2 regions of the Aeromicrobium sp. MLTX1 genome follow, and region 2 is predicted to be linked to the other one. Evidence: riboswitches for the same ligand, from Rfam matches in the RefSeq annotation. Region 2 holds a riboswitch; the other holds the start of a gene.

The links. Region 2 has a riboswitch for thiamine pyrophosphate ahead of thiM (hydroxyethylthiazole kinase). Riboswitches for the same ligand answer to the same signal wherever they lie in the genome.
Region 1: another riboswitch for thiamine pyrophosphate. It lies ahead of ACK99Q_RS02925 (ECF transporter S component); the one in region 2 lies ahead of thiM (hydroxyethylthiazole kinase).

Annotation. Positions count from the first base shown of each region.
Region 1 is NZ_JBKFDN010000001.1:627,772-632,618, forward strand. Features, by position in the region: gene ACK99Q_RS02920 (ABC transporter ATP-binding protein) at 1-1,232, opposite strand, end outside; gene ACK99Q_RS02925 (ECF transporter S component) at 1,236-1,835, opposite strand; TPP riboswitch at 1,825-1,934, opposite strand; gene ACK99Q_RS02930 (DUF6801 domain-containing protein) at 2,009-3,883, opposite strand; gene ACK99Q_RS02935 (DUF4916 domain-containing protein) at 4,029-4,574, shown strand; gene ACK99Q_RS02940 (MFS transporter) at 4,588-4,847, shown strand, end outside.
Region 2 is NZ_JBKFDN010000004.1:13,417-18,263, reverse strand. Features, by position in the region: gene thiE (thiamine phosphate synthase) at 1-131, opposite strand, end outside; gene thiM (hydroxyethylthiazole kinase) at 128-937, opposite strand; TPP riboswitch at 928-1,022, opposite strand; gene ACK99Q_RS17330 (hypothetical protein) at 1,078-2,115, shown strand; gene ACK99Q_RS17325 (LuxR C-terminal-related transcriptional regulator) at 2,122-2,769, opposite strand; gene ACK99Q_RS17320 (sensor histidine kinase) at 2,817-4,103, opposite strand; gene ACK99Q_RS17315 (fibronectin type III domain-containing protein) at 4,249-4,847, opposite strand, start outside.

The DNA.
Region 1 (4,847 bases), on a different contig from region 2:
ACGAGCGCCCAGGCGTCGCGGTCCTGGCCCACCGTGGGCTCGTCGGCGAGCAGCAGGCCGGGGCGGTGCGCCGCGGAGGCGGCGAGCGCGAGCCTGCGCTGCTCGCCCCCGGAGAGCCGGTAGGGATGGTCGTCGCCGCGTCCGGGGAGGCCGACCGCCTCCAGCAGCGCCTCGACGTCGACGGCCCGACCGAGCGCGCGCGGCGTGGCCTCCAGCTCGTCGCGGACCGTGGTGGCGACGAAGCCGAGCTCGGGGTCCTGCGGGCACCAGCCCAGACCGCGAGGCGCCTCGACGACCCCCGACACCGGCTCGATCAGCCCGCCGAGGGCCAGCAGCGCCGTGGACTTCCCGGCGCCGCTCGGCCCGACGAGGGCAGTGAGCGTGCCGGGGTCGAGCACGAGCGTCAGTCCGGAGACCGCGCGCGTGCGCTCGGAGCCGCGGAGACCTCGGGTGACCTGGTCGACGACGAGGTCGGTGACGCGCACGTGCGCCGGCTCCTCCGGCGCCAGCAGGTCGCCGGGAGCCTCCAGCGGGACGGGCGCGGGACGCCCGGGCATCCACAGCGCGTCGGGCACCGCCGCGGTGCGGAACTGCGCGACCGAGCCGTCGAAGACCAGGCGCCCGGCGTCCAGCACGACCACGCGGTCGACGTGGTCGAGCCACGGCTCGAAGCGGTGCTCGACCACCACGAGCGAACGGCCGCCGACGACCGCCAGGACGGCGTCGCGGACCACCTCGACCAGCGCGGGGTCGAGCATCGACGTCGGCTCGTCGAGGAGCAGCAGGTCGGGCTCGGTGGCCAGCGCGCCGGCGAGCGCGAGCCGGTGCCGCTCACCGCCCGACAGCGCACTGGTGAAGCGGTCGCGGTCGTACGGCAGTCCCACGGCGTCCAGCGCCGCGTCGACCCGCCGCCAGATCTCGTCGCGCGGCAGGCCGAGGTTCTCGGGACCGAACGCGACGTCACGCCCGACACGGTCGGCGACGATCGAGGCCGACGGGCTCTGCGTGACCAGGCCGATCCGCCCGTCGACCTCGACCGCCCCGGACGCGTCCCCCACGAGCGTCGAGCCCAGCGCACCGGCGACGGCGTGGAGCGCCGTGGACTTGCCGCTGCCGCTGGGCCCGACGAGCAGCACGCGCTCGCCGCGCTCGATCCTCAGGTCGAGCCGGTCGAGGGCGGGCCGCCTGCCGTGGAGGGGCGTCCAGGTGAAGTCGCGGAACGCGATCGTCACGCGCTACGGCCGCCCGGAGGGGAAGGAGTCGAGGGCACCCGCCTTCGCCAGCGAGCGCACCAGCAGCCAGCCGCCGAAGCCTGCGATGACGATGCCGGAGGTGACGAGGAAGCCCAGGTGCATCAGCCGCCACTGCAGGTCCCAGTCGGGGAAGTAGTACTTCCACTCGTAGAACGCCTCGAGCGCACCCGACAGCGCGCCACCGAGGGCCGCCGTGAGCAGGTCGAAGCGGCGGTAGAGGAACAGCGCGAAGATCAGCTCGGCGCCCAGGCCCTGCACGACGCCCGAGATCAGGACGGTGCTGCCCCAGGACGTGCCGCCCAGGACCAGCATCGACACGAGGGCGGCGATGAACTCGGTGGCGAACGCGGCGCCGGGCTTGCGGACGATCAGACCGCCGACGACGCCGGCGATGAGCCACATGCCGCCCAGGAGGGCGGCCGCGGGCTTGAAGCCGACCGCGGCGCCGAGGTCGATGACGTCGTAGAACTTCCCCCAGCCCCAGAAGACGACGCCGAAGGCGACGCCGAGCATCGCGATCGTGACGAGATCGATCGTGCGGTAGCGGGTGAGTCGGGTCGTGGATGTGACGGCAGAATTCATGATGACTCCCTTCGCCGGTGCTAACCGGAGCAGGTTCAAGGGTCTGCGGCTGTTCCGCACTCTCAGCGCCCTCTGCATGGCGCTCCCCTGTCGTGGTGCTGCCAGCCTAGCCCGCACGGGCCGGGCACGGCAGCGGGGGCGGACCCGAGGATCCGCCCCCGCTCACTCGTGCGTCAGTCGCGACGCGTGCGGCGGCGCAGCACGAGGGCCGCTCCTCCGGCCAGCACCAGCACGCCGCCGAGCAGCGCGGCACTCATGGCGGGACCGCCCGTCGCGGCGAGGTAGCCGTCGCTGACCCACTCGTCGTCGGTCGTGTCGGCCGCGGCGTCGGCGGGGAGGATCTCGACCGGCACCGAGGCGATCACCTCGCCGCGGCTGAGCACCACGACGTCGTGCGAGCCGGCGGGCGCGTTGGTCGGGATGCGCACCGACACCTCGCCGGACGTGGGCACGACCTTCGTGCCCATCGGGATCGGGTCGGAGCGCAGCTCGAACTCGAGCTCCTTGCCGATCCAGTTCGAGCCGAAGGCGAAGGTGATGGTGTCGCCGGGCGACAGCACGTCGTCGCTCAGCAGCTCCACCGCGTCGGGGTCCTCGTCGTCGCCCGGCCCGGTCGTCGGAGCCGTGGTGGGCTCACCCGTGGGCTCGGTCGTCGGCTGCGTGGTCGGGGCGGTCGTCGGCTGGCTGGTGGGTCCCGTGGTGGGCTCCGGCTCGGCGTCGCCGACCGGGATCGAGCCGAGGCCCAGCTCGTCGGGACCCGCGCAGGTCAGGTTGGACGGGACGGTCGAGGCGTCGGCCTTGTGGATCGTGGCCTGGATCGTGAACGCCTCGGGCATGCCCAGGCGCACCGAGGTCTCGGCGTACTCCGGGACCGTGATCTCGGGGACCGTGCCGGTGGCGGGGATCAGCCAGGGCTCGTCGGCGACCTGCGGGATCGGCGTGCGGGCCGACTTCAGGTCCTGGATGGCCACCGTCTGCGTCTGGCCACCCGTGGTCAGGGTGATCGACGAGTCCGTCGAGCCGCCCTCGGCCTCGCGGCCCTGGAGCAGCATCGCGGTGGACTGCCGCAGCAGCTCGGGCAGGGTCAGGGTGATGTCGACGCCGCGCGAGGAGATGACGTCGCCGACCTGGACCCGCGACGGGATCGTGGTCTCGGCCAGGACCTTGATGACGTGCGAGCCGAGGTCGAGTCCGCCGGCCGTGACGCGGCACGTGTAGTCGAAGCTCTTCGACAGGTCGACGTCCTCCGCCGGCGGATCGGTCGGGCTGGTGGTGGGGGTCGTGGTCGGTTCCGACGTCGGCTCGCTGGTCGGTTCCGAGGTCGGCTCGCTCGTCGGCTCCGAGGTCGGCTCGCTGGTCGGCTCCGTCGTGGGCTCCGAGGTCGGGCCGGTGGTCGGCTCGCTGCCCGCCGTGACCGCGATGGTGCCGAGCGACAGGTCGGAGGGGCCGGCGCAGGTCAGGCTCGACGGGACCGTCGAGTCGTCCGCCTTGTAGATGGTGGCGGCGATCGAGAAGCTGCTCGGCATGCCGAGGACGACCGAGCCGGTCGCGGTGGCCGGGGTCGTGATCTCGGGGACGGTGCCCGACGCCGGGATCGTCCACGGCTCGTTCGCCGTCTGCGGGATCGGCGTGCGCGGCGAGCCGAGGTTCGGGATCGGGACGCTGGTGGTCTCGCCACCCGAGGTCAGGGTGACGGCCGAGTCGGTCGACTCGCCGGCGGCCTCGCGCCCCTGCAGGAGCACCGCCGTGGACTGGCGCAGCAGCTCGGGCATCGTGAGCGTGATGTTCACGGTGCGCGGCGCGATCACCTCACCCGGCGAGACCGACTCGGGCGCGGTGGTCGACGCCAGAACGCCGATCACGTGCTCGCCGAGGTTGAGGCCTCCGGCCGTCACCTGGCACGTGTAGTCGAAGGACCTCTCCAGCTCCACGTCGGCGGCCGAGGCGGGCGAGACGAGCCCCACTCCGACCACGGCTGCGGCGGCCAGGGCGGCCGCGGCCGAGCCTGCGGCGACGAGGCGCTGGGACGTTCGGGACGTGCGGATCACGGGCGAGCCTTCCTCCGGCAGGCCCGTCCCCTGAGACGGACGGGCCCTGTGATGTGGCTCACCCTAAGTGCTGTAACTGGTAGTGACAACCCGCGTTCACGTCCGCGTCCGCTGCCGTCAGCCAGGGATCGACCACAATGGGCGCATGCCCTCCGTGCGCACCCCCGACCCGAACCCCGGCTGGCTCTCCGACTTCCAGCTCGAGGAGACCCGGTCCCGTGTCCCGATCCTCTACGTCGAGGCGATCCCGGTCCGGCTGGACAGCCTCGGCCAGGTCGAGCAGGTCGGCCTGCTGCTGCGCGGCTCCCCCACCACCGGCACGATGGCGCGCTCGTTCGTGTCCGGTCGCGTGCTGCACGGCGAGCCCATCCGCTCGGCCCTGATGCGCAACCTCGAGAAGGACCTCGGCCCCACGGCGTTCCCGCAGCTGCCGGCCGACATCGTGCCCTTCACAGTCGCCGAGTACTTCCCGATCCCCGGCGTCACGCCGCTGTACGACGCGCGCCAGCACGCCGTCGCGCTGGCCTACGTCGTGGCGGTCACCGGTGAGTGCGACCCGCGACAGGACGCGCTCGAGCTCTCGTGGCTGACCCCGCAGGAGGCGCTCAGCCCCGCGATCCTCGACGAGCTCGAGGGCGGGCGCGGCGTGCTGCTGCAGCAGGCGCTGGCGCACGTGGGCGCGCTCGGATGACCCGCACGCGGAGGTGACGCGCCGCCCGAGCCCGTGGCTCATGCTGGTCGCGGCGATGATCGCGCAGGTCACCGCGACCGCCGTGGTCAGCACGCCGCTGCTGCTGATCCCGCACCTGCACCTCGACGAGGGAGTCCCCCTCGTCGCCACCGGCGCGCTCGCCGCCGCCCCCACCGTCGGCACGCTGCTCACCCTCGTGGCGTGGGGCGCGATCGTCGACCGCGTGGGCGAGCGGATCGCGCTGACGTCCGGCCTCGTCCTGCTGGTCGCGGG
Region 2 (4,847 bases):
TCCTTCTCGCGCACCTGCACCGCCGTCACTCCCCCGGCGGCCGCCGCGGCGACCACCTCCACGACCTCCCGTCCGCGCGACGCGGCGACCGCCGCGTCGGTGACGAGGTACACCGACAGGTCGGCGCTCACGACAGCCGCGCCCGGGCGTCGAGGTCGGTCGCGTCGATCGACGCCAGTGCGTCGAGGAAGGCCGGGCCGAACGTGCCCGGGCCGGCGCTCTGCTTCGCCGCGAGCTCGGCCGCGACCGTGTAGACGGTGACCGCGGCGACCGTGGTGGCCAGCCGGTCGTCGTCGACCGACGCGAACGCCGCCATCAACGCGCCGAGCGCGCAGCCACCGCCAGTGATCTTCGTCAGCAGGGGGTCGCCGTTGGCGATCCGGACCAGGCGCTCGCCGTCGGTCACGACGTCGACCTGGCCGGAGACCGCCACCACACCGCCGGTCCGCGTGGCCAGGAGACGCGCCGACTCGACGGCGCCCTCGACGTCGTCCGTGGCGTCGACGCCGCGGCCGCCGCCTCCGGACCCGCTGACGGCGATGACCTCCGAGGCGTTGCCGCGGACCACGGTGGGGCCGAGGTCGCGCAGCCGCTCGGCGAGTGCGGTCCGAACGGGCAAGGAGCCGACCGCGACCGGGTCGAGGACCCACGGGGTGCCGGCGGCCTTCGCGGCCTCCGCCGCCTCGACCATCGCGGCCCGCTGCTCGGCGGTGGGCGTGCCGAGGTTCACCAGCAGCCCGTCGGCGACGGTGGCGAACGGGCCGGCCTCGTCGGGGATGTCCACCATCGCCGGCGCCGCCCCGGCGGCGAGCAGGGCGTTCGCGGTGAAGTTCACCACGACGCTGTTGGTGATGCAGTGGACGAGCGGCCCGCGGGCGCGGAGGCGGCCCAGGGCCTCGGAGGTGAAGGAGGACAGGTCTGCAGGCGTGCGCGACATCGCGACATTCCCTTCGCTAGGACGAACTAGATCAGGTTCGACGGGTGTGATCTCAGCCCCCGGTGGGGCACCCCGTGTCTCGCCTGCAGGCTAGCCCGCGCGTCCGACGCGCTCGCGGCCGGCCGTGTGATCATGTCCCGGTGAGCGTGCGAGGCAGGACCGTGGCGATGCTCGCCTGCGTCGTGCTGGCGGGGTGTGCGGGCTCGTCCGAGGGCTCGGCGGACGCGCCGTTCACGCTGCCCGTGGGTCCGACCACGTGGGACACGAGCGCGCCGGCGTGGCTGCTCGACGGCACGCTGCACGTGGGCGACGCGACGGTGGAGCTCGGAGACGACGTGGACCAGTTCGTCCTCGGTGCGACAGGCGTCTACTGGATCCGCGGCGGGACGCTGCTGTTCACCAGTGCCGAGGGCGTCACCCACGAGGTCGCGGACGTCGGGTGGCGCAACCTCGCCGTCTCCGCGGACCGCTCCGTGCTGGCCACGACCGACCAGTCGCGCGGCCCCACCGACCGCTACGGCACCCACGTCATGCAGGTCGCGGCGTTCGACACCCGCACGGGCGAGCAGCTCTACCGAACGCCGGACGAGAAGCCTGACCGCGGCGCCGACCTCGCCGACCTGTACGGCGAGATCATGCCGCTGCTCCACGGCGTCAGCACCAAGCACGTCTTCTTCGACGGTGCCACGATCGACCTCGAGGACGGGTCCCGCGAGGACGCGACCCTCGACGCCGATGGCCTCGAGGTCTACCCGCACCTGGCCGACACGCTGTTCCCCGAGGGCTACCGGGTCGGGATCACCGGCGAGGGGCGCCACCGCGAGCTCTCGGACTCCTCCCTGTCCGGCACGGGCCTCCTGTCGCCGGACCGCAGCGCGATCTTCGACACCTCGGCCTGGCCGACCAAGGCCGTCGCCCACGACGCCGCGAGCGGCGTCCAGCGCGCGATCGGCTCCCCGTGGGAGCACTTCTCGCTCGCCGGCTGGAGCGACGCCGACACGTTCTTCGGCGTGGCCGAGCAGATCGACGAGGACCACGTCGTCAACGTCGTCCGCGCGCGGCAGGTCGTCACGTGCGAGCTGAGCACTCTGCGGTGCGAGCCCGTGAGCCCCGTGGTCCGCACGCCGGACGACGGCGAGCCGGCGACGCTCCTCGTCGAGGGCACGTCGGCGCTCTGAGCTGCCTCAGCGTGAGGTGGACCGCAGCCACCCGAGCACGGCCCGCACCCGCCGGTGGTCGCTCTCGTCGGCGTGGAGGCCGAGCTTCGCGAAGATGCGCTGCGTGTGCTTCTCGACCGCTCCCTCGGTGACGTGCAGGGACTGCGCGATCGCCTGGTTGGAGCGACCCTCGGCCATCAGGGCGAGGACCTCCCGCTCGCGCGGCGTGAGCGCCCCGACCGGGTCCGCCCGGCGCCCCATCCACTGCTGGACCACCTGCGGATCGAGGACGGTGCCGCCCGCGACGACCTGCTCGAGGGCGCCGAGGAAGTCGTCGACGTCGCTGACGCGGTCCTTGAGCAGGTACCCGACCCCGCCGTCGCCGCCGGCGAGGAGGTCGTCGGCGTACGAGACCTCGACGTACTGGCTCAGCACCACGATCCGCGCCTGCGGCCACTGCGAACGCACCGCGACCGCGGCCCGCAGTCCCTCGTCGGTGTGGCTCGGCGGCATGCGGACGTCCACGACGCCGATGTCGGGACGGTGGTCGGTCATGGCCGCGACGAACCCGGGCCCGTCGGCCACCTGCGCCACCACCTCGTGGCCGGCCTCGGTCAGCAGCAGCCGCAGGCCCTCGCGGAGCAGGACCGAGTCGTCGGCGATCACGATGCGCATCGCACCAGCATCGTGCATCGGCCCGGTCGCGGTCCCGCCGCCGGTCGTCACCCGACCGGGATGCGCGCGGTGACGAGCGTCGGGCCGCCCGCCGGCGAGTCGACCTCGAGCGTGCCGCCGACCGCCGCGACCCGCTGGGCGAGACCCGCGAGGCCCTGTCCCTTGCCCGGGTGGGCGCCGCCGACGCCCTCGTCGCGCACCTGGACGAGCAGGTCGTTGCCGTCGGGCACGACGCGCACGTCGGCCGCGTCGGCGCCCGAGTGCTTGGCCACGTTGGTCAGCGCCTCCGAGACGGTGAAGTAGACGGCCGTCTCGACGTGCGGGGACAGTCCCGCAGGCAGGTCGTGGACGAGGGTCACCGGAACGGCGCTGCGGACGACCAGCTCGTCGAGCGCGACGCCGAGGCCGCGGTCGACCAGCAGCGGCGGGGCGATGCCGCGGGACAGTGCGCGCAGCTCGTCGAGGGTCTCGCGCGCCTGCTCCAGCGCCGACTCGATCGTGGCGGACGCCTGGTCGGGGTCGGCGCCGACCTGCCGACGCGCACGACCGAGGTCCATCGTCAGGCGGACGAGACGCTGCTGCGGCCCGTCGTGGATGTCGCGCTCGAGGCGGCGCAGCGCCACGGCCTCGGCCTCCTGCGCGGCATCGCGCGCGCCCTCGGCCCGCTCGACCCGGGCGGACAGCGAGCTGCGGCCGTTGAGGACCACGTCGGCGAGCGACGCGTGCAGCCAGGCGACGCCGCGGACGACCCACGGCAGCGTCACGAGCGCGACCAGGCCGATCGCGAGGTTCAGCAGGCTCTCGGCCAGCCGGCCGTCACCGAGGCCGATGAGCGACGCCAGGGTCTCGTTGCCCTCGGTCTCCGGCAGCCAGATCTGCCAGATCCAGTAGGTCAGACCGGTCAGCGCGACCGCCCACCAGACCACGGTCACGACGAACGCCGCGAGGCCGGTGACGAAGGCGAGCGGTCCCCACAGGGTGTCGAGCCACATCTGCGGGTCGCGCAGCGGCGCGAGCAGACGCGCGACGGGACCCTGGCGCCCGGTGGCGACGCGGTAGGTCGTGGGACGGGGCTCGCGGCCCTGCATCGCGACGAGCCGGACGCGCTCGAGACGGGCCAGCCACGACGAGGCGACCAGCGTGGCAGCCAGGACCAGGACGCCGACCCACACGATCAGGGTCGCGACGCCGGTGGCGACGCCCACGACCGTCAGCACGAAGCCCAGGAGTCCGAGCGGGAAGGCGGTGAGGGCGTACAGGGTGTCCCACCCGACGCGGGCGGCCAGCGGTGACGGGTCGCGCCGTGTCGCGGTGGGGATGCTCATGGTGGTCATGTCTCGATCGTCGTCGTGTCGCGGCCGGGACACGATCCTGCCACCCCGACACCTGATGTCGGGCCAGCCCGACCCCTCGACCCGCCGAAGACGCGACGGACCCGCCGCCGGCCGGGGCCGGGGCGGGTCCGCCAGGGAGGTGGGGTCAGCGCCTGACCGGCACCGCCTTGGTCCGGCTGGACGACGCGTACGACTTCCAGTCCTGCGGCTTGAGCCGCACCGTGACCACGGCGCGCCCGCTGGCGCGCTTCGGCAGCGTGCCGACCGTGACCGTCGTCTTCCGCCCGGCCTTCACCGTGACGGTCTTCGACAGCGTCCGGCCGCCCGCGCGCACCGAGACGCGCACCTCACCCGTCACGCTCGGACGCACGACCACGGTCGCCCGCCGGTCGGCGCGCGCGACGACCTTGCCGACGCTGATCCGCGACGCGGCCTTGCGGTTCGGCGCGACCACGACCGAGGTCGGGACCGAGTGCACCGTGCGCGTGCCCGACGTGACCGCCACGCGGTACTGGTACCGCGCCGTGTTCGTCGTGACGTCCTCGAGCACGAGGGTCGACTTGTCCTGGTTCTCGATGTCCGTCCAGGCGTCCTTGCTGCTCAGCGTGCGCTGCCACTGGTACTCGAGGGCGTCGCCCCGGGCCTCCACCGAGAGGCGCACCGTGCCGCCGACCTTCGCGCGCACCGTGGTCGGCGACTGCGAGACGATCTCGGGCGCGGGCGTCAGGTCCTCGAACTCCGGCA